4 regions of the Nocardiopsis sp. NPDC006832 genome follow, and region 2 is predicted to be linked to each of the others. Evidence: predicted binding sites of a transcription regulator. Region 2 holds the regulator's gene; each other region holds the start of a gene.
The links. The regulator LexA, encoded in region 2, represses DNA repair genes until DNA is damaged. The targets are predictions, from matches to a motif close to TCGAACANNTGTTCGA.
Positions count from the first base shown of each region.

Region 1: ABZ717_RS05545 (Rv2578c family radical SAM protein) is a predicted target of LexA. The motif match lies at 2,265-2,280, and genes of this name have one in related genera.
Region 3: recA (recombinase RecA) is a predicted target of LexA. The motif match lies at 3,746-3,761, and genes of this name have one in related genera.
Region 4: ruvC (crossover junction endodeoxyribonuclease RuvC) is a predicted target of LexA. The motif match lies at 4,926-4,941, and genes of this name have one in related genera.

Region 1 is NZ_JBEYLC010000007.1:81,661-88,752, reverse strand. It holds gene ABZ717_RS05555 (FAD-dependent oxidoreductase) at 1-157, shown strand, start outside; gene ABZ717_RS05550 (sigma-70 family RNA polymerase sigma factor) at 168-1,103, shown strand; gene ABZ717_RS05545 (Rv2578c family radical SAM protein) at 1,153-2,256, opposite strand; gene glsA (glutaminase A) at 2,501-3,772, opposite strand; gene ABZ717_RS05535 (helix-turn-helix domain-containing protein) at 3,923-4,663, shown strand; gene ABZ717_RS05530 (hypothetical protein) at 4,815-5,123, opposite strand; gene ABZ717_RS05525 (hypothetical protein) at 5,091-5,552, shown strand; gene ABZ717_RS05520 (DUF6653 family protein) at 5,671-6,126, shown strand; gene ABZ717_RS05515 (TetR/AcrR family transcriptional regulator) at 6,148-6,774, opposite strand; gene ABZ717_RS05510 (aldehyde dehydrogenase family protein) at 6,837-7,092, shown strand, end outside.
Region 2 is NZ_JBEYLC010000087.1:12,238-19,329, reverse strand. It holds partial or broken gene ABZ717_RS26510 (vitamin B12-dependent ribonucleotide reductase) at 1-412, opposite strand, end outside; gene nrdR (transcriptional regulator NrdR) at 513-1,022, opposite strand; gene lexA (transcriptional repressor LexA) at 1,699-2,373, shown strand; gene ABZ717_RS26495 (alpha/beta hydrolase) at 2,473-3,564, shown strand; gene ABZ717_RS26490 (hypothetical protein) at 3,571-4,227, opposite strand; gene ABZ717_RS26485 (hypothetical protein) at 4,224-4,742, opposite strand; gene leuS (leucine--tRNA ligase) at 4,931-7,092, opposite strand, start outside.
Region 3 is NZ_JBEYLC010000008.1:13,038-20,129, reverse strand. It holds gene ABZ717_RS05985 (DUF222 domain-containing protein) at 1-1,113, opposite strand, end outside; gene ABZ717_RS05980 (regulatory protein RecX) at 1,891-2,508, opposite strand; gene recA (recombinase RecA) at 2,501-3,643, opposite strand; gene ABZ717_RS05970 (DUF3046 domain-containing protein) at 3,816-4,010, opposite strand; gene ABZ717_RS05965 (DEAD/DEAH box helicase) at 4,127-7,092, shown strand, end outside.
Region 4 is NZ_JBEYLC010000013.1:19,249-26,340, forward strand. It holds gene ABZ717_RS08935 (PPOX class F420-dependent oxidoreductase) at 53-478, opposite strand; gene ABZ717_RS08940 (adenylosuccinate synthetase) at 483-1,838, opposite strand; gene ABZ717_RS08945 (hypothetical protein) at 1,835-2,821, opposite strand; gene ABZ717_RS08950 (molecular chaperone DnaJ) at 2,868-3,965, opposite strand; gene ABZ717_RS08955 (NUDIX domain-containing protein) at 4,001-4,777, opposite strand; gene ruvC (crossover junction endodeoxyribonuclease RuvC) at 4,969-5,517, shown strand; gene ruvA (Holliday junction branch migration protein RuvA) at 5,566-6,183, shown strand; gene ruvB (Holliday junction branch migration DNA helicase RuvB) at 6,202-7,092, shown strand, end outside.

The DNA of each region.
Region 1 (7,092 bases), on a different contig from region 2:
GACCTGGGCGCTGCGGGGATGGGCGGCCACCAGGGTCAAGTCGGCCGTGCTCCGCACCGTCGCCTGGAGCATGGGTCACCCCACCTTCGGGCTGCCCACACGCAGACGCCGGATCCGGCCGGTGTCCGTCGATACGGGGAAGGTGGTCGCCGACTAACGTGGCCTTCGTGGACACCGTCACCGTTGAACGGTTCGAGGCCAACCGCGACCGGTTGGCCTCCCTCGCCTATCGCCTGCTCGGCTCGGCCGCCGACGCCGAGGACACCGTCCAGGACGCCTACCTGCGTTGGCAGGCCTCCGACCCCGCTCGCATAGAGGTGCCCGAGGCGTGGCTGACCAAGGTGGTCACCAACCTCGCCCTGGACCGGCTCCGGTCCGCGCAGGTCAGGCGGGAACGCGCGGCCGGCGACTGGTTGCCCGAACCCCTGCTGGACGGAGACCCGATGCTGGGCCCGGCCCAGACCGTCGAACAACGCGAGTCGGTGACCCTGGCGGTGTTGCTGCTCATGGAGCGCCTCAGTCCGGTCGAACGCGCCGTCTACGTGCTGCGCGAGGCGTTCTCCTACAGTCACGCGGAGGTCGCCGACATCCTCGACATCACCGAGACCTCCAGTCAGCAGCATGTGCACCGTGCCCGGCGGCGGGTGGCCTCGGAGAGGGTCGCGGGGGAGGCCGACCGTTCGGCTGCGCGGCGCATCGTCGAGGCGTTCGTCGAGGCCGCGTCCTCGGGTAGGACCGAACGGTTGGTGGAGTTGTTGACCGACGACGCCACGGTGGTCAGCGAGGGTGCCGGTGTGGGCGGCAAGCTGATGCGCCGCACGGGTGTGGGACCGATCGCCGCGAACCTGCGGGCCGGTTTCAAACCGACCCCGGCCAAGCGCAGGCTCGTCGGTGGGTCGCCGTCGATCCACGCGGCCGTGGTCAACGGAACGCCCGCCATGGTCGCGGCGCTGGGGGACCGGGTCGTGGGTGTGGTGGCCCTGGGACTGCGGGAGGGCAAGGTCGTGAACCTGGTCGGTGTGTCCTCCCGGGGCCGGTTGGAACGCCTCAACGAACTCTGGCGTCGCGCCGAGCACGACGACCCGCTCATCGAACAGTGGTGACCCGGGTCCTTCGATGGCCGTTCCGCGCCGAGGCCGGTACACGGAGCGCTCACGCGGACGAGTATGCCCCGGTTCGGTCGGTGGGGGCGGGCAGGTCGAGGGGGAGTCGCCCGTCGGTGTCGGTCTCGGCGACGGGGGGCTCTCGGCCGGCGTCGCGGGGTGAGCCCGGGCGGTTCAGGCCGTGGCGGGCGGCGATCTCGCGTACCGCCGAGGTGACGATGCGCCGGTAGGAGGCGCGGGCGTAGGAACCGTTGCCGTACAGCTCCCGATACAGCGGTACCAGGCGCGGGTGTTCGCGTTCGAGCCAGGACCGATACCACTCGCGGGCGCCGGGGCGCAGGTGCAGCACGATCGGGGTCAGGCGTTGGGCTCCGGCCTCGGCGATGGCGGCGACGGTGCGTTCGATCTGCTCGACCGAGTCGGTCAGACCGGGCAGGATCGGCGCCATCAGCACCGAACACTTCAACCCTCGGTCGGCCAGTCGGCGCACCATGTCCAGGCGGGCCCGGGGCGCGGGGGTGCCCGGTTCCACGGTGCGCCAGACCTGTTCGTCGACCGAACCCACCGAGACCGCCAGCCCCACCTCGGTGACGCGGGCGGCCTGCTGGAGCAGGTCGGCGTCGCGCAGGATCAGGGTGCCCTTGGTGAGGATGGAGAAGGGGTTGGCGGCGTCGCGCAGCGCGGAGATGATCTGTGGCATGAGCCGGTAGTGGCCCTCGGCCCGCTGGTAGGGATCGGTGTTGGTGCCCATGGCGATGTGTTCGCCCCGCCAGGAGGAACGAGCCAGTTGGGCGCGCAACAGCTCACCGGCGTTGGTCTTGACCAGGATGCGGGTGTCGAAGTCCCGGCCGCTGTCCAGGTCCAGGTACTCGTGGGTGCGTCGGGCGAAGCAGTACACGCAGGCGTGCGCGCACCCCCGATACGGATTGATGGTCCACCGGAACATGGGGTCGGCGCCGGGGACGCGGTTGATGATGGAGCGGGCCCGGATCTCGATGGCGACCGGTTCGCCGTCCGCGCCCGCCTGGATGGGCGCGGGGGAGGGCGCGGTGAGCCCGGCCCGGCCGCTGCCTCGGGCCGGTGATGTGGTGGGTGCTTCGAACAGTGCGGTCTGTCCTGAGTCGCTGTCTTCTCGCAGGTTCTCCCAGCGCATGCCCTGATTCGAACATGTTTTCGAATGACTGTCCAGTCTTCCGACAGGGCAGGGATTCTCGCGGGGGAGAGGGCGGGCCGTCCACAGGCGCGAGGGGCCGAGGTGGCGCGGGAGGGTTCGCGTGGTGTCCCATTGATATGGGGGAGCCACGGTCTTCGCCCACTTCGCGCTGCCCACACCTCGAACGACCCCCGCCGCCCCACCACCCCGGGCACCTCGGCGGTTCCGCCGACTCCAGGCCCGGCTAGTCCAGGTGACGCGCCAGGTACGCGCTCGTCCAGCGCTGCATCCCACGTCCCTGAGCGTCCTGGAACCCCGGCATGGTCTCCTCGGGGTCGATCAGGATGAGGGTGTGGCCGGCGTCGATGAGTTTGGTCGCCATCGCCGCCGACGTGCGGCGCGCCACCGGCAGTACTTCGTCCACCCGACTCATGTCGAAGATGACCAGGTCGGTGGAGGGCGGGTTGTGGACCAGTTCGTGCACCAGCGCCTCGATGCTGCTCAGCACCATGTCGCCCTGGAGCACGTAGATGGTGGCAGGTTCACCCTCGACCGTCTCCTTTCGGATTTCGCGCAGCGCCGAACGCGCCGGCCGACCCGGTTCCATCAGGTGCAGCCCCAGGTCCTGCGAGAGCTTCTCCATCATCACCACGCCGCGGGCGCTGTTGCCGTGCTCGTCCAGCCGGGGTGAGAACGCCGCCACGCCCACCTGCCCGGGAAGTACCCCGATGATGCCGCCGGCCACGCCGCTCTTGGCGGGGATGCCCACCGAGGTGAGCCAGTCCCCGGCCGCGTCGTACATGCCGCAGGTGGTCATCACGCTCAGCAGGTGCCGGGTGGTCTCCCGGCCGAACAGTGACCGGCCGGTGTTGGGCTGGACCCCGCCGTTGGCCAGGGTCGAGGCCATCAGGGCCAGGTCGCGCACGGTGACCGAGGCCGAACACTGGCGGATGTATCCCTCCACGGTGGCGGCGGGGTCCTTGGACAAGCGTTCCGAGGTGTGCAGCAGGTAGGCCAGACCGAGGTTGCGGTCGCCGGTCGCCAGTTCGGAGGCGGCCAACGACTCGTCGATCACGATCGGCCGCTGGGTGAGTTCGGAGTAGAGCGCGAGCAACCGGTCCACCGCCGGCGCCGGTTCGTCGTGGATGAGCGCGTGGGTGGCGATGGCCCCGGCGTTGATCATCGGGTTGCGCGGTTTGCCGGTCTCGGGGTCCAACGAGAGTTCGTTGAAGGCCTCGCCACTGGGCTCCACACCGACACGGTCGAGGATGTCGTCCAGTCCGCGGTCCTCGATGGCCAGCGCGTAGGCGAACGGTTTGGACATCGACTGGATGCTGAACTCATGGTCGGCCTCTCCGCTCGTGTACACGGTGCCGTTGACCGTGCACAGGGCCACCGCCACGCGGTCGGGGTCGGCGGCGGCGAGTTCGGGGATGTAGTCGGCCGGGGCCCCGGAATCGACGTGGGCGGTCTGGGCGATGATGTCGTCCAGGTAGTCCATGATCGGTGAGCGCATCGGGTTCCCCTCGTGGACGCTGTGCCGTGGAGGCACCCTTGGCCGACGAGCCCCACGGTAACCACGATCGTGCCCGCGCCCGGCCCGACATGCGCGAACACCCCTTCGGCGCAGCGGCGGCGGTACGGTCGAGGCGAGGAGGCGACGGCGATGGGCGACTACCGGGCATGGCGCGGTCCCCGCACGGGGGCGACGCTGTGGCGGCTTCGGACCGGCCCGGACGACGTGCGCGTCCTGCCCGACGCCGTCATGGACCTGATGTGGTTCAACGGTCGCTTCCGGTTCGCCGGCGCGGACACCACCGCCATGCTCTCTCCGGGCGAGGACGGTGCGGTGACCTGGGGACTGAGACTGGCCCCCGGCGTGGCGTATTCGCTGTTGGGCATCCCCGCCTGGGAGATGACCGATCGGCGCTTGGAGTTGGAGGAGCTGACCACGATCCCGCCCCGAATCAGGGAAAGCGCTTACCTAAATCCGGCCGCAGCACTGGAGAATCTCTACGTGGAGCTGTGGCGGCGGGCCGAACCCGATCCGGCCGTTCTGGGGCTGGCGGCGTCGCTGGACCGCTTCGCCCGGGCCGGGCTCGGCGTCCCCGACCTCGCGTACCGGCACGAGATGTCCGAACGTACCCTGCGCCGCCTGGGCGACCGCGTCTTCGGGTACGGACCCAAGACCCTGACCACCATCCACCGTTTCCAGCACGCGCTCCACCTGGCACGTTCCGGCACATCGTTGGCCCAGGCGTCGACCGCGGCCGGCTACGCCGACCAGTCCCACTTGAACCGCGACGTGCGACGCCTGGCCGGAACGACCCCCGGAGACCTCCTGGGCCGAGGCCGGCCGATTCCTTCAAGACGATCGGCTCCGCGCATGACACCGTCGACGGCATGAGCATCGACATCGACCGGGCCACCTCGTTCATGACGGCCCACGCACGTGTGTTGGATCGGCGCCGCTTCGCCCTGCTCACCGGCGAGGCCACCGAGCGCGACCGGCGGGCCGTCCTCGCCGCGCTGGAGGGCTACCGCAACGACGACGGCGGCTACGGCTGGGGGATCGAGCCGGATCTGCGCGCCCCCGAGAGCCAACCGGCCGGCGCCCTGCACGCACTGGAGGCCATCGCCGAAGCCGGACCCACCACCACGCCCGCGACCCTCGGGTTGCTCGACTGGCTGGACTCGGTGACCCTGCCCGACGGCGGCCTGCCCTTCGCGTTGCCCGTCGCCGATCCGACCGCGTGCGCGCCCTTCTGGGCCCAGGCCGACCCCCGGGTGTCGTCGTTGCAGATCACCGCGGCGGTCGCGGCCAGGCCCTCCGCGTGGGGCGATTCGACGCCGAGGCGAGGACGCATCCCTGGACCGCGCGAGCGACGAGGTACTGCCTGGACGCGATCGCCCGAATCGAGGAGGCCCCGTTCGCCTACGTCCTGTTATTCGCGCTGGGGTTCCTCGACGCCGCCGCGGACACACATCCCCAGGCGCGTGAGCAGCGGGCGCGCCTGGCACGGTTCGTTCCCGCCGATGGGGCGCTCCCGGTCGAGGGAGGCACCGAGGGTGAGACGCTCCACCTGCTGGACCTGGCGCCCTTGCCCGAACACCCGATGCGCGATGTCGTCGACGCCGCCGCCGTCACCCGTGACCTGGACCGTTTGGAGCGGGGCCGGCGCCCAGACGGGGGTTGGGCCGTCGACTTTTCGAGTCACTCCGAAGCCGCGGCCCTGGAGTGGCGCGGGTACACGACCGTCTCCGCGGTGGCCGTTCTTCGCGCCAACGGCCGATGAGGCGCGAGGTCGCCTGAGGGCTCATCCCGGGAGTGGGGCGGTAGGGCCGGGGAGGGGAGTTGAACCGTTTCCGCTCTGGGGATAGCGTCCGTGGTTCGCGAGAGGGAGCGCAGCGCACATGAGCAAGACTTCCCCGGGTGGCGGGTTCGCTCGGATCAGGCGGGCGGTGTTCGCCCGCCACTCGAATCCGTGGAGTGCCTGGAGCCGGTGGGCCACCATCCCGCTGGTCCTGCTCCCCGTCTGGACGCGCAGTCGAGGACAGGCCGCCGCGGTGGCCGTCTGGTTCGCCCTCAATCCGGTGATCTTCCCCCGGCCCGCCCATGAGCGGGCGTGGTCGACGCGGGCGATGCTCGGTGAGGAGCGGTGGATGCTGGAGCGGCCCCGGGACGCGGCCCTGGCCGTCAACGTCGCGGCCACGGCGGCGGCCGTGGTCGCGTTGATCGGGGCGAGGTACCGTCGCCCGTTGCCCACGGGGGTGGCCTGTGCGGCGCAGATGGCGCTCACGCTCGTGTACTGGGAGCAGATGGTCCGCTACCACGACCGCTCGCCGCGACGGGGAGAGCCCGTGCGGTGAGGGCCTCGAAGAGTCCTCGTCTCAGGGGCGATGGCCCAGGGCGCGCAGGAGATAGGGCAGGAGGCGGTCGGCGATGTCGTCGCCGTGGTCACGGCCGTCGTCGTCCGGTAGGAGGAAGGTGTGGCTGACCATGGGGCCGATGACCATCTCGGCGACGACCGGTGGGTCCTCCACCGGTGGGATCTCCTCGCGCAGCACACCGCGCTCCAGCAGGGCCAGGACCCGGTTTTGCAGGGGCAGGATGAACGCGTCGTAGAGGACGTCGGCCAGGGCACGGTTGTGGGCGGCCTCGCCCAGGATGGCGCGCAACAGCAACCCGGAGGGGCCCTGGAGCGCGGCGGCCTTGTCGTGCAGCAGGGCGCCGAGGTCGCCGGGCAGGGTGCCGGTGTCGTGGTCGGGCCCCAGGTCCTCGGCCCAGGCCTGTGCGGCTCCCACGACCAGGTCCTGTTTGGAACTCCAGCGCCGGTAGAGGGTGGCGGTGGAGACACCGGCGCGTCGTGCGACGGCGGCGGTGGTCAGGCCGCTGTAGCCGTTGAGTCGGAGTTCGGTGAGGGTGGCGTCCATCAGCGCGCGGTCCCGGCCGGCGTCGCGGGGCCTCCCTCGGGGGGCGACCGGTGCGGTCGTGTCGGGCAGATGGTCCGTCGTCATGGGATGAATCCTAGTGGCCGGCACCTGGTAAAAACGAAACGTTTTCGTTTAGTATCCAGGGCATGGCTGACACCGAGACTCCCCAACCCCTGACGTTGACCACCGAGATCCCGCCTGTGGTCGCGCGTCTTCGGTCCACCTTCGACAGCGGCCGGACCAAGCCGATCTCCTGGCGAAGGGCCCAGCTGCGGGCGTTGCGCCGGATGCTCACCGAGGAGCGTCCCACCTGGGACAAGGCCCTGAAGGACGATCTGGGCAAGCCCTCCCTGGAGGCGCACACCACCGAGATCGGGTACGTGGTCAATGAGATCGACCACA
Region 2 (7,092 bases):
AGCTGAAGTACTGGTTGGCGAGGGCGTGCTTGAGCTCGTGGTCGAAGATCTCGGCGTCCTCGTCCGAGGCGAAGTAGCCGCTCTTGAGTCCGGTCTCGGTGTAGACGCCGACGACGCGGTCGATGAGCTGCTTGAGGCTCCACTCGCGTTCGGGAGCGCCGAGCGCGCCGCGGAAGTACTTGCTCGCCACGATCTGGGTGGCGTTCATCGACCAGGTGGTGGGGAACTCCACGCCGCGCTGCTCGAAGTTGACGCTGCCGTCACGCCAGTTGGTCATGACGACGTCGCGACGCTCCCAGTCGAGGGTGTCGTAGGGATGGACGCCCTCGGTGGTGAAGACGCGCTTGATCTTCAGCCCCTTGGGCCCCTTCTTCCCCTTGCGACTCGTCGAACCGCTGCTGGTCTCCGTCATGACGCTCCCCGAAGTGTCTGCTGTGCGCGGACCGGCTATGACCGCGCGGGTTCTTGCCGTCGCTGCGGTCTCGGGCGGTTTCGGTGAACGCCCGGGCCCGCTATGAGGCGGTGTCGGCCGTGGGCATGGCCGGATCGGAGTCCTGGTCCTTCTCCGTCCCGTCCTCACGATCGGTCCGCAGGCTGGCGATCTCCGCTTCGAAGTCCGCCAGGCTCTCGAAGCCCCGATAGACGCTGGCGAAGTGCAGGTAGGCGACTTCGTCGAGGTCGCGCATCGGGACGAGGATGGCCAGTCCGATCTCGTTGGCCGGCACCTCCGCCACGCCACGGCCTCGGATCTCCTCCTCGACCTGTTGGCCGAGTTTGGCGAGGGCGTCCTCGGAGACGGGCCGCCCCTGGCAGGCCCGGCGCACCCCGGCGATGATCTTGCTCCGGCTGAAGGGCTCGGTGACCCCGGAGCGCTTGGCGACCATGAGCAGGACGGTCTCCTGTGTGGTGAAGCGTCGCTCACAGACCGGGCAGGAGCGGCGTCGCCTGATCGCGGAACCGTCGTCGGTGGACCTGCTGTCGATCACCCTGGTGTCCGGATGACGGCAGAACGGACAATGCATCCTGGTTCACCTGCTTCCCTATACCCGAACCACAACCCTTGAGTCTACCTAACCACAACTTCTAGGCACATACCCCATTGGTAACACCAGATGTTGTGGTCGAACCTAGACCCCGGGGGCACGGGTCGCAACCCGCCCCTAGGCGTGTTCCTCAAGTGGGGGCTCAGGACCCGCCTCCACCGGGGAGGAGGTCTCGAATACGTCGGGGGGTCGCTTCCAAGGATAAGGGGACCGCACCCGGGGGGACCCCGTTCGGCGCGCGTTCCACAGGTGAGGAATCCCTTGCCCGGCGGGCTTTCCGGCATCCACGCGACCTCCGGGGACACGCTCCGGGGCCGCCTCGGGCGAAGCACCGGGAAAGCCGTTTTCGGCATTCGACGGACAGCGGCGAGGGAACGCGTGTACATACTTAACCGAGGGTCATCGGAAAGGCCCGCCGAAAAGGCGAAGTCGCCGTCCTCGGCCGCTCGAACGCTTGTTTGATATCACCGTGTGCAACGACTAATCTTGACCTTGATTTCCCACCGGTTTCGCCGTCTCGCCCACTCGTGAGACGACGGACCCGTCACCGGCCACCCGAACAGGCCCTGACCGAACCGAACGCCGAGGAGGCCCGGCCGTGCCGGAGGACAACACCGAGGTCGTCGACCCCGGAAACACCACCGTTCTTTCGCCCGTGGGTGACACGGGCGGTGCCGTGCCCGAAGCCCCCAAACTGACCGCGCGCCAGCAAAGCGTTCTCAACTGCATCCAGCGTTATGTGCGCGAGCGCGGTTTTCCGCCGTCCATCCGAGAGATCGGGAACGCCGTCGGTCTTTCCAGCCCTTCCAGCGTCGCGCACCAACTCAAGGTGCTCCAGCGCAAGGGCTACCTGCACCGGGACCAGAACCGGCCGCGCGCGGTCGAACTGCGCGCCCCCGGCCGCGACACCGCGCAGAGCATCAAGCCCGAGGAGCTCACCGCCGACGCGACCCGGGCCGCCGCGGTGCCGCTGATCGGTCGGATCGCCGCCGGTGGCCCGATCCTGGCCGAGGAATCGGTCGAGGACGTCCTGGCGCTACCGCGTCAGCTGGTCGGCGAGGGTCGGCTGTTCATGCTGACCGTGGTCGGCGACTCCATGACCGACGCCGCCATCACCGACGGCGACCTCGTGGTGGTCCGCCAGCAGCCCACCGCCGAGAACGGCGACATCGTCGCGGCCATGTTGGACGACGAGGCCACCGTCAAGGTGCTGCGTCGCGGGGACGACGGCCACGTGTGGCTGATGCCCCGCAACGACGCCTACGAGCCCATCAACGGCGACGCCGCGACCATCCTCGGCAAGGTCGTCACGGTCATGCGCCGCGTCTGACCCTGGCCGGGAACGACGACCGCACCGCCCCGGCCACGCCCACCAGGGCACGGCCGGGATGGTGCGGGAGGGCACGGCCGATACGCTGAGGGCGTGTCCATTCCTGCCCACACCCCCGTCGCCCGCGGCCGCGTACGACGCCGTGGCCGCTCGGTCTCGGTGATCGCCGCCCTCACCCTGCTCGTCTCGGCCTGTGGCCCCGCCGAGGAAGAGGGCCCCGAACCTCCGGGGGTGAGCGGTGCCGAGCGCGAGCTCAGCTTCGAGGGTGGCGGGTTCACCGTCGACGGCACGTTCACCGCGCCGCGGGAGAGCGGCTCCGAGAACGGGGTGCCGGGCGCGCTCATCATCTCCGGCAGCGGCCCCACCGACCGGGACGGCAACAGCGCCGGGCGCCCCGAGGCCGACACCAACCTCAACCTGTCCCGGGTGCTCGGTGACGCCGGGGTGGCGACCCTTCGCTACGACAAGTTGGGCAGCGGCGACCCCGCCACCTTCGACGACGAGGTGAGGGAAGCCCTGGAGGAACCGGTCGATCCCGAGGTCTTCGACGCCCAGATGGCCGCCGCTTACACGGCGTTGGTTGAACAGCCCGAAGTCGACCCCGAGCGCACGATCGTCGTGGGCCACAGCGAAGGCGCGCTGTACGCGCTACGCGCGCACGAGGTGCTCGACGGCGCCGAACCCGCTTTGGTTCTGGCGGCTCCGCCGGGGACGCGCATGCTCGACGTCATCGACCGTCAGGTCTCCGAGCAGGTCCGGACCGCCGAGGCGCAGGGTGCGCTCAGTGAGGCCGAGGCCGTGCGGATGCTGTCCCACGCCCGGACGTCGCGCGCCGCGGTACGGGGCGGTCAGGAGTTGCCCGAGGGCGACACCACGGGTCTGTTCTCCCCGCAGAACCAGGACTTCCTCGCCTGGATCGATGCCTTCGACCCGCCCGAACTGGCCGCCGCGTTGCCCGAACGGACCCCCGTCCTGGTGCTCTGGGGCGATGAGGACGCCCAGATCACCCGGGACGAGGTCGACCGGCTGATGGGTGGTCTGGAGGGGGCCGAGCGGGTGGACCTGGCCGGGGTCGACCACGTGCTGCGCGAGTACGACGACTCCCCCGGCGCCGCCGCGTTGGACGCCGACCGGGCGTTCTCGCCAGAGGTGTCCCCGGCGGTGCGGGAGTTCGTCGAGGGTCTGTGGTGAGACCGCTCAGTCGGTCTCGTCCGCCTCGATGCTCTCGGGGAGTTCCGCCACGATCGACCTGACCAGCCGCTCGGATTCGGCCGCGGCCGCCTCCCCATCGACCGATCCGACGGCGTCGTAGTCGGTGGAGGCGGTGTAGCAGGACTCCAGGTAGAGGTTGGAGACGCGCACACCGGTGCAGCCGACCTCGAAGGCGCCGATCTCCACCCAGGTCAGGGCCTGGTCACCGAGATCGTCGATCGGTCGTGGGTCGTTGCCCGCCGCGGTGGACTCCAGGGTGTCGGCGGCGGTCTCGTCGCCGCCCTCGACCGGGGCGGCGACCAGCATGAGCGTGGCCGCGGCCGGGACGGCGGTTCCGCCTTCCTGCGGGGTGGCCCAACGGCACTGCGATCCGGTGCCGAAGGTGTCCTGGGCGCTGCCGACGGTCTCCTCGATCTCCAGTTCATGGTCGGGAACGAGCTCGGCCAGGACCTCGGTCTCGCCGATGGCGCACTCGGGGGCGGCCTCGTAGGCGCCGTGTTCGGCCCCGCCTCGGAGCAGGTACCAGATCAGCCAGCCGGTGAACGCGATCACCACCAGCACGAGCGCGACGAGGAGGACGACCGCGAAGGTACGGCTCTGTGGCGGAGGCGCTCCGGGGTCGGTCTCGTAGGTACCGCTCACAGCGCCTCACCGATTCGTCCGGCCACGTCCACGGCGGTGTCCCGGGCGTCCTCGAAGGAGACGGGGTCTCCTTCGGACTCCCCGGTGTAGGTGACCCGTACGAACAGGTTGGTGGTGTGGAAGGCGAGTTCGGCCGTGCCGGGGAGCTGTCCGCGCCAGACCTCGGCGCCGGCTGCGCCGGGGAGTTCGACGGGTTCGCCCCGGGTCGGCACCACGGCCTGATGGGCCAGGGCCGCCGCCTCGTCGCCACTGACGGCGGGTTCGGCCGAGGCGTCGGTGAAGCGGGCCGACAGGTCCACGCGCAGGATCGTCCGGTCACCATCGGTGGCCCCCGCGGTGCTCCACACGCACACGGTGTTCTCCCCGCCGCTCAGGGGACCTTGGTCGTCGGTCTCCAGGACGGCCCCGGGCAGTACCTCGGCGAGTGTGTCCTGGGGGACCGCGGCACACGTGGGGGCAGCGGTGTGGGTGTCGTCGCCACCGGGCAGGTCGGGGTCGTCGGCCGTCGCCCACATGCCGCCACCGATGGCCGCCGCGCTCACCACCACCGCGCCCGCGGCGATGATCGACGCCCGCACCCACGGTCGGTGCAGGGCTCGACCATCCTTCGAAGCGCCCACCGGGCCACCGCCTCCCTATGTGTGTTGCGCCCAACGGTAGGGGGCGGGGGCCGCGGTCGCGACCACCGCCCCCGTCGGGTGTGTCAGCCGACGACGATGTTGACGAGCTTGGGTGCCCGGACGATGACCTTGCGGACCGTCTTGTCCCCGATGAAGCCTTGGGCCTTCTCCGAGGCCAGTGCCAGGCGCTCCAGTTCGGCGGGGTCGATGTCGGGGGAGACCGACAGCTTGTCGCGGACCTTGCTCTGCACCTGCACCACGCAGGTGACCGACTCCTGGACCAGCAGTTCGGGTTCGGCCTCGCGCCAGTTGCCGACGGCGACGCTGCCGACGTGCCCGAGCTTCTCCCAGCCCTCCTCGGCCACGTAGGGAGCGAACAGGGACAGGGCGATGGCCACGAACTCGGCGGCCTCGCGGACGGCCGGGTCGGCCGCGCCGGGGCCGGAGTCGATGGCCTTGCGGGCGGCCGAGACCAGCTCCATGCAGCGGGCGATGGCCACGTTGAAGCGCTTGTCCTCGATCAGTGCGGTGATCTGGTCGATGGAGCGGTGGGTGGCGCGACGGAGGTCGGTGTCGCCCTCGGTGAAGTCCACGCCGGGTTCGCTGGCGGCGCCGGCCTCGTGCATGACGCGGTAGGCGCGGTTGAGGAACTTCATCGCGGCGGTGGGCGAGACGTCGGCCCAGTCGACGTCCTCCTCCGGCGGGGAGGCGAACAGCATGGTCAGTCGGACCGCGTCGACGCCGTACGCGTCGATCTCCCGGCCCAGGTCGACTCCGTTGCCCAGCGACTTGGACATGGCCCGGCCCTGGTTGATGACCTGGCCCTGGTTGGTCAGGCGGGCGAAGGGCTCGGTGAAGTCGAGCATGCCCATGTCGTGCAGGACCTTGGTGAAGAACCGCGCGTACAGCAGGTGCAGGGTGGCGTGTTCCTTGCCGCCGATGTAGTGGTCGACGGGCCCCCACTTGTTGACCGTCTCGGTGTCGAAGGGGGCGGTGTCCAGCCGCGGGGAGCAGTAGCGCCACGGGTACCAGGACGAGTCCACGAAGGTGTCCATGGTGTCGGTGTCGCGCTCGGCCGCACCGCCGCACGAGGGGCAGTCCACGTTGACCCAGTCCTTGGCGGCGGCCAGCGGGGAGATGCCCTTGGGCGCGAGTTCGGCGCCCTTCAGCTCGGGCAGGGTGACCGGCAGCTGCTCGTCCGGGACCGGGACCTCGCCACAGGCGGGGCAGTGGATGATCGGGATCGGGGTGCCCCAGTAGCGCTGGCGGGACAGCAGCCAGTCGCGCAGGCGGAAGTTGACGGTGGCCTGGCCGGTGCCCCGCTCGGCCAGCACCTCGATGATGCGTCCGATGGCCTCGGTCTTGGACAGGCCGTCCAGCGGACCGGAGTCGCGCAGGACGCCCTCACCGGTGGTCGCCACGCCGGTCTCGACGGGGTCGGGCTCGCCGGTCTCGACCACGACCCGGACCGGCAGGTCGAAGGCCTTGGCGAAGTCCAGGTCGCGCTGGTCGTGGGCGGGCACCGCCATGATGGCGCCGTGACCGTAGCCGGCCAGGACGTAGTCGGCGGCCCAGACGGGCATGCGCTCGCCGTTGACCGGGTTGACGGCGTAACGGCCCAGGAACACACCGGTCTTGGGGCGCTCGGTGGTCTGGCGCTCGATGTCGGAGAGCTTGGAGATGTCGGTGCGGTAGGCCTCGAAGGCCTCGCGCCGCTCGGGCGCGCACAGCTCCTCGGCCAGGTCGGCGTCGGCGGCCACCACGAAGAAGGTGGCTCCGTACAGGGTGTCGGGCCGGGTGGTGTAGACGGTGACCGGCTCGTCGCGGCCCTCGATCTCGAAGTGCACGTCGGCACCGGTGGAGCGGCCGATCCAGTTGCGCTGCATGGCCAGGATCTCGTCCGGCCAGCGGCCGTCGTCCAGCTGGTCCATGTCGTCCAGCAGCCGCTGGGCGTAGTCGGTGATCTTGAAGTACCACTGGTTCAGGGCACGGCGCTCGACGTCGGAGTCGCAGCGCTCGCACTTGCCCTGGATGACCTGCTCGTTGGCCAGCACGGTCTGGTCCTTGGGGCACCAGTTGACCAGCCCGTCCTTGCGGTAGGCCAGACCCCGGTCGAAGAACCGGGTGAACAGCCACTGGTTCCACTTGAAGTACTCGGGGTCGCTGGTGTGGATGCGCCGGGACCAGTCCACGCCCACGCCGTAGTGGGCCATCGAGGCGGCCTGCGTCTCGATGTTGGCGTAGG
Region 3 (7,092 bases), on a different contig from region 2:
CTCGCAGTAGGGCTTCTTGAACCCGGCCGCTTGGCGGACCGGGTCCGGAGCGCACCGCTGCTTACGCCCCACATCCAACAGAGTCCGGCCCTGGGCGTCGGTCACGAACCGGCGCAGCCAACTGTGGGGGGTCAGGCGGGCCACCATCTGATCGGGCAACACCACACCATCCTCGGTGGTGGCCGGCTCTGCGGTGCCGTCTCCGAGGAAGCGCTTCAGCGGGACGGTGATGTTGAGGGTCGCCAACGGCTGGCGGCTCAGGCTGGAGCAACCCCGGTGGGTCAGAGCGGTCTCGAAGATCCGCATCATCGCGTCATAAGTGCGCTGATGCTTCGCCACGGCGGCGTTCTCCGGCCCATACGGCTGCGTGTAAGCCTCCAGGGCGGCCTGGATCAGTTCGTTATCGGCCCCCGGCCCCCACATCCGCAGCAAAAACCCGGACTCGAACGTGGGCGAGAACTGGGCGCCCCGGTTCTCGAACGTTTCATCGTAGTCCCGGTCGGCCTTTTCCGGGTCCAGGCGGGCGACGAACCATTTCGCCGCGTCCCGCAACTGGCGCACCGAAGCCTGCGGGCACTCCTGCTTATAGGCGATCAGCCCGTATTCCAACCGGGCCCGAAACCCCTCCACCGAAGGACGCTGGGCACGGAATTCCTCATCCGCCGTTTCCAGGACCTTCGCCCATTCGGTGGTGGCCTTTTCGGTGGAGGTCGCGATCGCGCACGCCTCACCCAAAGACAGAGTCTGCTTCCCGAACGCTTCTTCCACCAGGGGCAGCTGCTGCTGGTACAACGCTCGGGCGAGGGTGGCAAGGCTCTTGGCCTCGGCCGGAGAGGTCCCCCACTGGTGGGTGATCCACGCCTGGATACTGCGCTGGCCACCCTCTTCCAACAAGGCGCCGGTGGCCTCCATCCGGGCCAGGGCGGGCAACATCCCGTAGCGGATCCGGTCGACTTCCCCATTGAGCCGGCGAAACTGGGCGAGCGTCTCGGTTTCACACCCGAACGGGATATCCCGGCCGGAGAATTCCACCGCCATCTCCCGCGCACCCGCCATCGCCTTATCGACCGGGGTGTTCCCGGTCGGGCGCGGTGCGTGGGGAGGAAAGCTCATACTCTGATTATATGCGAATGCATCAGAGAATGACAGGCTTACCGGCGGGTATATTCAACCTATTTCCAGGTCGGTGAATGCGCCTACCATAGGCGGGGTGGTTATTCTGGGTTATCCACATCCCGGAATCGAATGGGCTCCTGTTTTTGATCTTGTCCGTAGCGCCCATTTGGGCGCCCAACATGGCGCTAGGAGCAAGATCATCGCTGTGAAGACCAGAGCCGGCTACCGCGGGGACGCGCCCCGCCCCGTGCCCCACCTATAGCGGGCCCTTCGTTACCGGACCCGTCACGTAGTGGCGACGCGCTCAACGATGCAGCGAGGCGGTGGGGAAGGGATCCGGCCGGCCACGGCCGGACCGGGCCCCCGGGGCCCGCAGGCCCACAGGGCCGTTGGGACCTCAACCACTCTCCCCCCTTCCCCGATAGCCGCCAAACCGCCGCCCGTGCCGCACGGGTCAAGGCCACCAGCCACGCTGCCAGAGCACTCACCATCGCCTTGACGCGTGCGGTGCGGGCGGCAACAATCACGCGGCGGGGAAGGAGGGAGAACCCACCCCCACCCCGCCCAACCACCCCAAGGAACTCGACCCCAGGCGCCCCACGCACCCGCCCGAGCAACGCCCAACAACCCCAAGGTTCTCTACCTGAGGCGCCCCACACACCCACCCGAGCAACGCCCAACCACCCAAGGGCCCAGTTCAGGGCCGGCCTGCTTCAGACAGCATCCCGATGCCCCACGACCCCACAACCCCACAACCTCACGACCCCACATGCCCTACACGCCCTCAGCTCCCCCGCCCTCGGCCTCCAACTCAGCCTCCGCCGCCAGCTCCGCTTCCAACTCCTCCCGAACGATCCGGTATGACAGACCGGCCGGGTAGCCCTTGCGGGCCAGGGCGCCCAGGGCCCGGCGGGTACGGGTATCGGGGTCGTGGCCTCGGCTACCGGTCAGCCGTTTGCGGGCCAAGACGCGAGCGGCCTCGGTCTCGTCTTCCTCGCTGACCTCGGCGACCGCCTCGCGGACGGTCTCCTCTTCGACTCCGCGAGTGCGCAGCTCTTGGGAGAGCGCGCGGCGGGACAGGTGTCGGCTGTGGTGGCGGGAGGAGACCCACCCCTTGGCGAAGGCGGCGTCGTCGATCAACCCCGCTTCCTCGATCTGGTCGAGGACTCGCGTGATGACCTCCTCCTCGTGCTCCCGACGGTGCAGGGAACGTTCGAGTTGGGCGCGGGTGCGCGGGGAGTGCGTGAGCATACGCAGGACCAGGTTCTTGACCTTGGCCTCGGTGTCCTCCCCGGACGGGCGTTCGGGCCCGTCCGGGGTGTGCTCGGCGTTCATCGGGTCGGGTGACTCATCCGCCCCGGCGCGGTCGGATGACCGGCGCCGCTCACGCATCCGTGTCGGTCACCTTCGCGGTCTTGGCCGGGGCCTTCTTCGCGGCGGGGGCCTTGGCGACGGCGTCCTTGCCGATCGCGTCCTTGACCGGGTCGGCCTTGGACTCGGCGTCGGATCCGGAGGCGCTGTCGTCACCGGCGGTCACGCCAACGCCCAGCTTCTCCTTGATCTTCTTCTCGACCTCGTTGGCCATGTCGACGTTCTCGTGCAGGAACTTGCGGGCGTTCTCCTTGCCCTGGCCCAGCTGCGTGCCGTCGTAGGTGTACCAGGCACCGGACTTGCGCACGATGCCGTGTTCCACGCCCAGGTCGATCAGGCTGCCCTCTCGGGAGACGCCAACCCCGTAGAGGATGTCGAACTCCGCCTGCTTGAAGGGCGGCGCGACCTTGTTCTTGACGACCTTGACCCGCGTACGGTTACCGACCGCGTCGGTGCCGTCCTTGAGGGTCTCGATGCGTCGGACGTCCAACCGGACCGAGGCGTAGAACTTCAGCGCCCGACCACCCGAGGTGGTCTCGGGCGAGCCGAACATGACGCCGACCTTCTCACGGAGCTGGTTGATGAAGATCGCGGTGGTGCCGGTGGAGCTCAGCGCGCCGGCGATCTTGCGCAGGGCCTGGGACATCAGGCGAGCCTGCAGACCGACGTGGCTGTCACCCATCTCACCCTCGATCTCGGCGCGGGGCACCAGGGCCGCCACGGAGTCGATGACGATGACGGAGATCGCGCCGGAGCGGATCAGCATGTCGACGATCTCCAGCGCCTGCTCACCGGTGTCCGGCTGGGACAGGAGGAGGTCGTCGGTGTTGACGCCGATCTTCTTGGCGTACTCGGGGTCCAGGGCGTGCTCGGCGTCGACGAAGGCGGCGATGCCACCCATTTTCTGCGCGCTGGCCACCGCGTGCAGGGCGACGGTGGTCTTACCGCTGGACTCGGGACCGTAGATCTCCACGACCCGGCCCTTGGGAAGGCCACCGATGCCCAGGGCCACGTCCAGCGAGATGGCGCCGGTGGGGATCGCCTCGATCGGCGGACGATCGTCGTCGCCCAGGCGCATGACGGAGCCCTTGCCGAACTGCCGCTCGATCTGCGCGAGCGCTGTTTCGAGAGCCTTGTCTCGGTCTCCAGAAGCCACGGGGTTCCCCTGTAGGGTCGATGCCTTTTTCTTCATGATGCGCCTGACGCTACGCCTTCGGTACGACAATCGCGACGTTCGCCGGCGATGCGGCCACTCTACCCGAACCTATGTTCGATTCTTGGTTCATCCACAGATCGAACGCGGATCGGACCCGGACCGAACGTGTCGGTCAGCGGGCGGTGGCCGGAAGGTCAAACGCCTCGCACACCGCACGCCAGACCTCCTTGGCCCCGACCCCCTCGGCCAGCGCCTGCTCGATGGTGCGAGAGCCCAGTCCCTCGATCACGTAGTCCTTGGCGAGGCTCTCGGCGTAGGCCTCGCCGAACTGCTCGCGCATGTTGTTCCAGAAGTTGGTGAGTCTCATCGGCCCCAGTATGGGTGATGGACGGGACCCCGACGGCGTTGTCCACAGGCCCTTTTTCGAGGTGCCGGGTGTGTCCTCCGCCTCCTTCTGTCCGAGCCGTTCGGCAGACTGGCCGGATGAGCGGCCCCTTGGAACCCTTCGGCACGGCGACGCGGACCTGGTTCGAACAGGCCTTCCCCGACGGGCCCACTCGGGCCCAGGCCGAGGCGTGGGCCTCGGTCGCGGGCGGTGACGACACCCTCGTGGTGGCGCCCACGGGTTCGGGCAAGACCCTGTCCGCCTTCATGTGGTCGTTGGACCGGTTGCTCCACTCCCCCGTGCCCGAGGACCGTTCTCGGCGTTGCCGGGTCCTGTACGTGTCCCCGTTGAAGGCGCTCGCGGTGGACGTGGAGCGCAACCTGCGTCGCCCCTTGGCCGGCATCACCGACGCCGCGGCCACCGACGGACAGGAACTCTCCCCCGTCACGGTGGGGGTGCGCACCGGAGACACCCCGGCTCGGGAACGTCGCCGTCTGGCCACACACCCGCCGGACGTACTCATCACCACCCCCGAGTCCCTGTTCCTGGTGCTCACTTCCAAGGCCCGTGAGGGGCTGGCCGGGGTGGAGACGATCATCGTGGACGAGGTGCACGCCCTGGCGGGGACCAAACGCGGCGCCCACCTGGCCCTCAGTCTGGAACGACTCGCCCGACTCCTGGAACGTCCGGCGCAGCGGATCGGGTTGTCGGCCACCGTGCGCCCGCGCGAGGTGGTCGCCGACTATCTGGGCGGCGCGCGGATCGTCGCCCCTCCGGACGCCCCGCACATGGATCTGCGGGTGCAGGTCCCGGTGCCGGACCTGGACGAGCCGGGCGGATCGGTGTGGCCGCACGTGGAACGCCGGGTCCTGGACCTGGTGGAGGCGCACCACTCCACCATCGTTTTCACCAACGGCCGCCGCACCGCTGAGAGGCTGTGCTCCCGGCTCAACGATCTGTACGCCGAACGCACCGGCGTCACGTTGCCCGAGGAGGAGGTCGCCGCGCAGGTCGCCGGCCAGTCCGGACAGAGCCGGGGCGCGGACGCCGTGATCGCCCGCGCCCACCACGGGTCGATGTCCAAGTCGGAGCGGGCACTCATCGAGGACGACCTGAAGACGGGCCGACTGCGCTGCGTGGTGGCCACCTCCAGCCTGGAACTGGGTGTGGACATGGGCGCCGTGGACCTGGTCGTACAGGTGGCCTCTCCCCCGTCTGTGGCCAGTGGTCTGCAACGCGTCGGACGGGCCGGACACCAGGTAGGCGAGGTCTCGCGCGGGGTGTTCCTGCCCCGGTTCCGGGGCGACCTGTTGGCGACCACCGTCGTGACCGGGCGGATGCGCGAGGGCGGGATCGAGCGTTTGGAGATGCCGCGCGACCCCCTGGACGTGCTGTCCCAGCAGGTCGTGGCGATGGTGGCGATGGACGAGTGGTCGGTGTCGGAGCTGGCCTCGGTGGTGCGGCGCGCGGCCCCCTTCTCCGACCTGGCCGACTCCGTGCTGGAGTCGGTGTTGGACATGCTGTCGGGACGCTATCCCTCGGACGAGTTCGCGGAGCTGCGCCCACGTCTGGTCTGGGACCGGCAGGAGGACGTGCTGCGCGCCCGCCCCGGCGCCCAGCGACTGGCCGTGATCAGTGGTGGGACCATCCCCGACCGGGGCCTGTTCAAGGTGCATCTGGCCTCGGATCCGGACGGTCGGGCGCCCACCCGGGTCGGTGAGCTGGACGAGGAGATGGTGTACGAGTCGCGGGTGGGCGACGTGTTCGTACTCGGCTCGACGTCGTGGCGGATCGAGGCGATCACCGCGGACCGGGTGATGGTGTCGCCCGCGCCGGGGCGACCGGGGCGGATGCCCTTCTGGAAGGCGGACGCGCAGGGTCGTCCGGCGGAGCTGGGTCGGGCCGTGGGCGCGGCCACCAGGGAGTTGGCCGGGGCGGACGCCGAGGAGGGGCGCGCCTGGGCGATCACCGCCGGGTTGGACGAGTGGGCGGCGGACAACCTGGTGGAGTACGTGGCGGAGCAACGTGAGGCCACCGGTCAGGTGCCCGACGATCGCACGGTGGTGATCGAACGTTTCCGTGACCAGGTGGGCGACTGGCGCGCGGTGGTGCATTCGCCGTTGGGCGCCCGGGTGCACGCGCCGTGGGCGTTGGCGATCGGTGGGCGGTTGCGCGACCGGTTCGGGATGGACGCCCAGGTGGTGCACGGCGACGACGGGATCGTGCTGCGGCTGCCGGACGTGGAGAACGGCGGCGTGGGTCGTCCCGGCGAGTTGACGGATCTGGTGTCGGTGGACCCCGACGGTGTGGAGGCGCTGGTCACCGAAGAGCTGACCGGGTCGGCGTTGTTCTCGTCGCGGTTCCGTGAGTGCGCGGCGCGGGCGCTGCTGTTGCCGCGTCAACGCCCGGACCGTCGGATGCCGTTGTGGCAGCAGCGTCTGCGGGCGCGGCACCTGTTGTCGGTGGCGGGTCGGTACGGGTCGTTCCCGATCGTGTTGGAGACGGTGCGCGAGTGTCTGCGGGACGTGTTCGACGTTCCGGAGTTGGCGCGGGTGCTGTCGGACGTGCGGGCGCGGCGGATCCGGGTGGTGGAGGTGGAGACCACGCACGCGTCGCCGTTCGCGCGGTCGTTGCTGATGGAGTACACGGCCGCGTTCCTGTACGAGGGGGACGCGCCGGCGGCGGAGTCGCGGGCGCAGGCGTTGACCCTGGACACGTCGTTGTTGGCGGACCTGTTGGGCGGCGCGGACCTGCGGGAGTTGTTGGACCCGGAGGTGGTGGAGCGTACCGGCGCCCTGTTGCAGCGGTCGGCGGCTCCGGTGCGGGACCTGGAGGGGACCGCGGACCTGCTGCGGGAGGTGGGTCCGTTGTCGACCGATGAGGCGGTCGAGCGTGGGGCGGACCCCGACTGGTTGTTCGCCCTGGAGGGCGCCAGGCGCGTGGTGCGCGTGTGGGTGGCCGGGGTGGAGCGCTGGTGCGCGGTGGAGGACGTGTCGCGGCTGCGGGACGCGTTGGGCTCCGAGCCACCGCCCGGGGTCCCGTCGGTGTTCCTGGAACCGGTGGA
Region 4 (7,092 bases), on a different contig from region 2:
CACCTGTGGCCGCACCCCGGGGTGCGGCCACAGGTGTTCCCGCGTCGTCTCGTCAGTCGGTCAGGTTCATCACGGCGACCACCTTGGTGGGCCGCAGCCGCACCACCAGTTCGCCGGGCACACCGTTGCGGCGGCCGAACTCCTCGGCGAGTTCCGCGCCCATGTAGCGGCGGGCGATCTCCGTGGCGGTGCGGAGCAGGTCGCCGGGGTCCTCGGACACCAGGGCCTCACCCTGCACCTGGACGAACCCGAACGGAGGCTCCTCCAGGTCGACCACCAGGGTGACGCGCGGGTCCCGGGCGATGGAACGTGCCTTGGCGGTGCCTTGGCCGGTGTTGAACACCAGGGTGTCGCCCTCCAGAACGAACCACACCGGTACGACCAGGGGGCGACCATCGGCGGAGGTGTAGGCGATCTTGCCGGTACGGGTCCCCTCGGTGAGGAACGCGCGGACCTCGGGGTCGGTGATGGAAGCCATGCCCTCACGCTAGACCGACACGCGCCCGCGCCCGCGCGCTCGACACGCCGGGTCCCGGTCGTCCCCGGGCCGAAGGGCCCGAGGCGGCGCGGCCCCTTTCGGTGACCACGCGCGCGTCGGCTCGGGTCGGGCCGGAGAACACCGCGGCCAGTGGCACCCCGAGGGCCTGGGAGATCGCCTCGGCCGGTTCCTCGGGGATCGGCGCGAGCACCGGGCGGGCGTCGGCCAGCCTCCGGGTGAGCGAGGCCTGCCGGTCCAGGTCACCGGTCGGGCCCGGAGCGATGTCCAGTGGCGCGCCCGCGCCGTCCCGGTAGTCCGTGCACCAGCGCAGGTCCCGCCCGAGCCGCTCGGGGGCGTCGGCGTGCGTCACCACCAGGGCGTCCACCCCGCCGGTCGCGGCCAACGCGTACCGGGCCGCCACCAGGTCCAGGTGCCCCACCCGGAACGCCCCCTGCCAGGGGTGGTCGCGGTTGTGCCGATCGGGCAGTCGGGCGGTGAGCACGGGGTCCTCGGTCACCAGCGGACCGGCGCCGTGCCTGGTGGTGAAGGTGCGCAGCACCCCGAGCCGGCGGGCGTCTCCCGACCGGCCCGCCTCGTCGAGCAGGGTCAGCGGGTTGGCGGTCGTGGTCGTGGACCAGGTGGTGTGCGGGTGGAAGCCGTGCCACTCGTCCAGCAGCACGCCCTGGGCCCCCTCGAACACCACCGGGGTTCGAGCCAGCAGCCGGGGCAGGTACGTCTCGTCCACCAGGCGCACTCGTTCGGCGAACGCGGCGTAGGCCTCCAGGCACTCCTCCAGGTCGAGCCCCTCCGCATCCGGGTCGGACGGTCCGAGCGCCTCGGCCAGGGCGACCAGCTTGCGGCGCAGCCGCGCGGGTGTGGCGCAGTCGCCCACGGTGGGCGCCAGGTCGGGGTGATCGAGGGCGTAGGCCATGGTCTCGCCCACACCCATCCCGCAGGATCCGTGCCGGTCCGCGCCCCGGGCCCGCTCCCGCGCCCGGTTGGCCGCCCGGTGCCACGGGGTGCTGATCAACGCCCGCCGGTCCACGGTGATCAGGGACAACGGATCCGCGATCCCGAGCGACGCCAGGTGCGCGGCCTCCATCGCCAACGCGAACGGGTCCACCACCATGAACCGGGACAGGTGGGTGGGGGCCGGACCGCCCGGGGCGAGTGTGCCCGCCCCGAACTGGGAGAACGTGTGGTGCCGTCCATCGGGGGCGACCACGTTGTGCGCCGCCTGGGCGCCCCCGTTGGCCCGCACGACCGCGCCGTAGTCACCGGTCGCGCACAGCAGGTCCACGGTCACCCCCTTCCCGGCGTCGCCGAACCCCAGGTCGACGACGATCGCGTGCGAGGTCACAGCCGGTCCACCCCCGGTCCGTCACCGGCGAGCCCGCTCACGTCCGAGTCGGAGACGACCGACCCACGGCCCCGCGACAGTGGCTGCAGCGCCTTGCCGACGGCCTCGCCGGCGTTCGACCCGGATTCGGCCAGGTCCCGAAGCCCCTCCTCCAGGTCGATGGCCTCCTCGCCCAGGCCGACGGTGACGGCGATGGTCTCGCACACCGCGTCCAGGTCCTCCAGCAGGATCAGGTTCTGACCCAGGTGCTTCTCCCAGAAGGTCCGGACCCGGTCGTCACGGAAGTGGGCGCTGCCGGTCGGCATGATGAAGAAGACCTCGAACCGGCGTCGCAGCTCGTCCAGGATGGCGGGGAAGGCGATGTTCTCGTCCAGGTCGTCGCCGATCACCTCGCGCACCTCGCGGGCCTTGACCGCGCCGTAGGCCATCTCGTCGCCGACGATGAACAGGTAGCCGCGTCGGCCGCGCTCGTCCAGGCAGTCCATGGCGGTGTGCCGGGCCATGAAGTACATGGCGAGCTCGTAGGACTCGGTCATCTGGCCTCCGCCCCCGCCCTCCAAGAGCAGGTTGCCGAGGTCGTCCTCCAGTTCGTTGCCGGACTCGAACTGGCCGACCTGCAGCGGAACCCGGTCGCACGTGGCGTCACCGACGGCGCCGAACAGGATCTGCGGGTCCTCCACGTACCCCTTGCGCAGCAGCAGACCGAACAGGTCGGGCAGCTTGGTGCGCAGCACGCGTGGAACGCTTCCCATGGAGCCGGTGACGTCGAACAGCACCGACACCGCCAGCGAGTTCGGGTGGGCGTCGGAGTCGCGGCTCTCGCGGACGGTGACCCCGTGCGGGTCGAGGGTCGGGTGCGGCTTCCAGCCGGCGCGCGCCTTCTTGGTCGCGTTGTCGTGGTAGTCGAACGCTCCGATGCCGCGCGAGTCCCGGAAGGCCTGGCGGGCGTGGTAGGCGTCGGTGGACCAGTGGCTGCTTCCCATGTCTGTCTCCGTGGATCGTGATGAGGGTGGGTGCGGGGGCGAGATTTCAGTCGGGCATGTGGAAGGGGTGGAACCGGGGTGGCCCGAAGGTCCGCTCCAGGGCCTGGTCCAGCTCGTCCAGCAGGGCGAACGCGTCGGATGGTCGCCGCTCGGGCGCCGGCAGCGAACTGCCTCGTGCGAACGCCGCCAACTGACGCGGTAACCGGCCCGCGGTCACGAACTCCACGCACCTGGTCGCCATGTACACGTCGGTGGCGGGTCGCGCGGGGCGCCGGGCGGCGACCTCGGGTGGATACACGTCCTTGCGGTGCGGCACCATCGCCGGGACATGCGGGGCGGTACGGGTCGCGTCGAAGGTCACCGAGTAGCACCAGTCCACGAGCACCAGACCGTGCTCGTCCGGGTGGATCAGCACGTGTTCGGGCACCACGGCCCCGTGCACGACGCCGGCCCGGTGGGCGTCGCCGATCGCCACCAGCAGTCGGCGCCACATCCAGGCGGCGTCGCGGGGGCCGACCCCGTCGGGGTAGGCGCGCCGCACCTCGGTCAGGTCGTAGAACCCCGACAGCCGCCGCAGGACGTTGCCGTGCCGCTCCACCCGCGTGGCCGGGTCCCGGTGTCGGAGCGTTCCGACCAGTTCGGGCCTGAAAGCGCGGTAGCGGGGCGCGCCGCGTTCGTGGATACGCCGCAGCGCGCCGGCCTCGGCCCGCACCAGGTCGTTGTCGCGGGGCGCGCGGGGAAGTTTGAGCACCGCGTCCCGCCACCGGTCCCCGTCCCGGTAGCGCACCGCGCGCAGGTCGGCGATGTCGCCCTCGGCCACGGGGCGGCCGCGGTCGACGTGGTAGGTGCGCTCCTCGGTGGTCAGCACCAGGTCGTCCAGGCCCGGACCGCCCTGGACCGCGTTCCGGTAGCGGCGCCAGGCGTCGGTGAGACGGGCGAACCCGTCGGCCGCGTCGTCCCGTCGCCGCGTGGGCGCGGTGTCGGGGTGCAGGAGCCTGGCGAGCCGGCGGTAGACGGCGGTGGCGTCCGGCGGGATCCGGCCGTCCCGGGGCGGTGCTCCGAACAGGTCGGTGGGCCCGGTGGCCATGTCGACCCCGCGCAGGGCCGAGTCGAAGTCGTCGTGCGTGCGCGATTCGCCGTCCATGTCGTCCTCCCTTCGGGGGTGTGGGTCGGGGCCGGTCATTGGGCGCCGCGGAGCAGCGGTGGGTGCAGCAGGGCGGCCTCGCCCGCCCGGTACAGGCGGGCGCGTCGTCCGCCGCCCGAGCCGCCGCGGTCGGCCAGTTCGCCGGTGTCCTCGACGAAGCCGGGTGTGGCGAGGATCTTGCGGTGGAAGTTGGCGGCGTGCAGGGTGCGCCCCCAGATCGCCTCGTACACCCCGCGCAGGGCGGTGATGGTGAAGGTCGAAGGGAGGAACGCGGTGGCCAGCGACGTGTACTCCAGCTTGGAGCGGGCCCGTTCGACGGCGTCGTCGAGGATGCGGGCGTGGTCGAAGGCCGTCTCCTCCTTCGTCGTCCAGGGCACCCACGCGGCTTCGGAGATGTCGCGTCCGGTCCCGGGATCGGGCAGGTCGGGGGCGAACACCATGTACGCCACCGAGATCACCCGCATGCGCGGGTCGCGGTCGAAGGCGCCGTAGGTCCCCAGCTGTTCCAGGTGGATCTCGGTGGGCATCGGGGTCTTCTCGGCGAGGACCCGCAGCGCGGCGTCGGGAAGGTCGAGGTCGGCCGGTCCGGCTTCGGAGTCCTGGGCACGGACGAATCCGCCGGGCAGTGCCCACAGTCCGCGTTGGGGGTGCGCGGCGCGGCGGGCCAACAGGACGTGGGGGAGGCCCTCGCGGATGGTCAGGGCGACCACGTCGACGGTCACCGCGGCGGGTGCGAAGGCGTGCGGGTCGTAGGAGGAGAGGAAACCGCGCTCGTCCCCGTCGTCGTATCGCCCATCGATCCCCTCGGACACCGTTGACCCCTCTGGTTGTTCTCAATCTGAGTAATTCTCGATTCGAGAACAACATAACCCGAGCTTCGTCCGCTGTCCAGTCCCGGGACGGTGGCGTCGACACGCCCGAAGGGCGGCGGGCGCTGTCACTCCGCGCCGCTAGCATGGTGCGAACGAACGTTCGATGAATCGATGGAAAGCAGGGTGACCACGTGCGCGTGCTGGGGATCGACCCGGGACTGACCCGCTGCGGCATCGCCGTGGTCGAGGGATCCATCGGTCGCCCACTGCGCCTGATCGCCGCCGACGCGATCCGCACCAGCCCCGACACCGACCTGCCCCAACGCCTCCTGGGCATCGAACGCGGCATCGAGGAGTGGCTCGACAAGTACGAACCCGAAGCCGCGGCCGTCGAACGCGTCTTCGCCCAGCACAACCTGAGCACCGTCATGGGCACCGCCCAGGTCAGCGGCCTCGCCCTGGTCTGCGCCGCCCGCCGCGGCCTGCCCGTCGTCACCCACACGCCCAGCGAGGCCAAGGCCGCCATCACCGGCAACGGGCGTGCCGACAAGGCGCAGGTCGGCACGATGGTGGCGCGTATCCTCGGTCTCGATGGCCCGCCCAAACCCGCCGACGCCGCCGACGCCGTGGCCCTGGCCATCTGCAACATCTGGCGCGGCGGTGCCCAGTCCCGGGCGGCCCAGGCCCAACAGGACTTCGCCCGCAAGGTGGAACTGGCCCGCCGAGCGCGCGGCCGCTGACACCGCCCCCAGGAAGGAGACGGACACCCCTCCGGGTGTCCATGACAGATGATCGCGTTCCTCACCGGCCGGGTGGCCGCACGCGGCGCGGGCAGCGCCGTCATCGACGTGGGCGGGGTCGGCATGTCCGTCCAGTGCACCCCTTCCGCCCTGTCCCGACTGCACGTGGGGGAGGAGGGCACCGTGGCCACGAGCATGGTCGTGCGCGAGGACTCCCTCACCCTGTTCGGGTTCGTCGACGACGACGAGAAGCACCTGTTCGAGCAGTTGCAGACCGCCTCGGGGGTGGGCCCCCGTCTGGCCCTGGCCATGCTCGCCGTGCACAGCCCCGACAGCCTCCGCCAGGCCGTCCACACCGAGGACACCGCCGCCCTGACCAGGGTCCCCGGCATCGGCAAGAAGGGGGCCCAACGCATCGTGCTGGAGCTGAAGGGCAAGCTGGAGGCGCCGATCAGTACCGACGGCACCCTGCCCGGCGCGGACCCCACCGCCACCGCCCGACCCAACGGCGCATGGCGGGGACAGGTGGTCTCCGGACTGGTCAACCTCGGCTGGTCCGGCAAGGACGCCGAGGCCGCCGCCTCCGCCGTCGCCGCCGAGGCCGAGACCACCAGCGACGTCACCGTCCTGTTGCGCAGCGCCCTGCGCAAACTCAGCCGCGCCTAAGGCCCGAAGGAGAACCCCGTGCACGAACGTGATGCGGTCTCGCCCGAGGCCGACGTCGACGAACTCCGGATCGAGGGGGCACTGCGCCCTCGAATACTGGACGAGTTCGTCGGCCAGGAACGGGTCCGCGAACAGTTGTCCCTGGTCCTGCACAGCGCACAGCGTCGCAACCGCGCTCCCGACCACATCCTCATGTCCGGCGGTCCAGGTCTGGGCAAGACCACCCTGGCCATGATCATCGCCGCCGAACTCGGTGCGCCGTTGCGCATCACCTCCGGCCCCGCCATCGAACGCTCCGGTGACCTGGCCGCGGTGCTCTCCACCCTCCAGGAGGGCGAGGTCCTCTTCCTCGACGAGATCCACCGCATGGCCCGGCCCGCCGAGGAGATGCTCTACGTCGCCATGGAGGACTTCCGGGTCGACGTCATGGTCGGCAAGGGCCCCGGAGCCACCGCGATCCCCCTGGACATCGCCCCGTTCACCCTGGTCGGGGCCACCACGCGGGCCGGGATGCTGCCCGCCCCGCTGCGTGACCGGTTCGGGTTCACCGCGCACATGGACTTCTACGAACCCGCCGAACTGGAGCGCATCCTGCACCGGTCGGCGGGGCTGCTCGGCGCGCCCCTGGACGAGGACGCCGCCCGCGAGGTCGCCGGGCGTTCGCGCGGTACGCCTCGTATCGCCAACCGGCTGCTGCGTCGGGTCCGCGACTACGCGGAGGTGCGCGGCGACGGACAGCTCACCCTGGCCAACGCGCACGCCGCCCTGGAACTGTACGAAGTGGACGAGCTGGGCCTGGACCGGTTGGACCGGGCCATCCTCGACGTGCTCATGAACCGCTTCCGTGGCGGACCGGTGGGACTGTCCACCCTGGCGGTATCGGTGGGGGAGGAGGCCGAGACCGTGGAG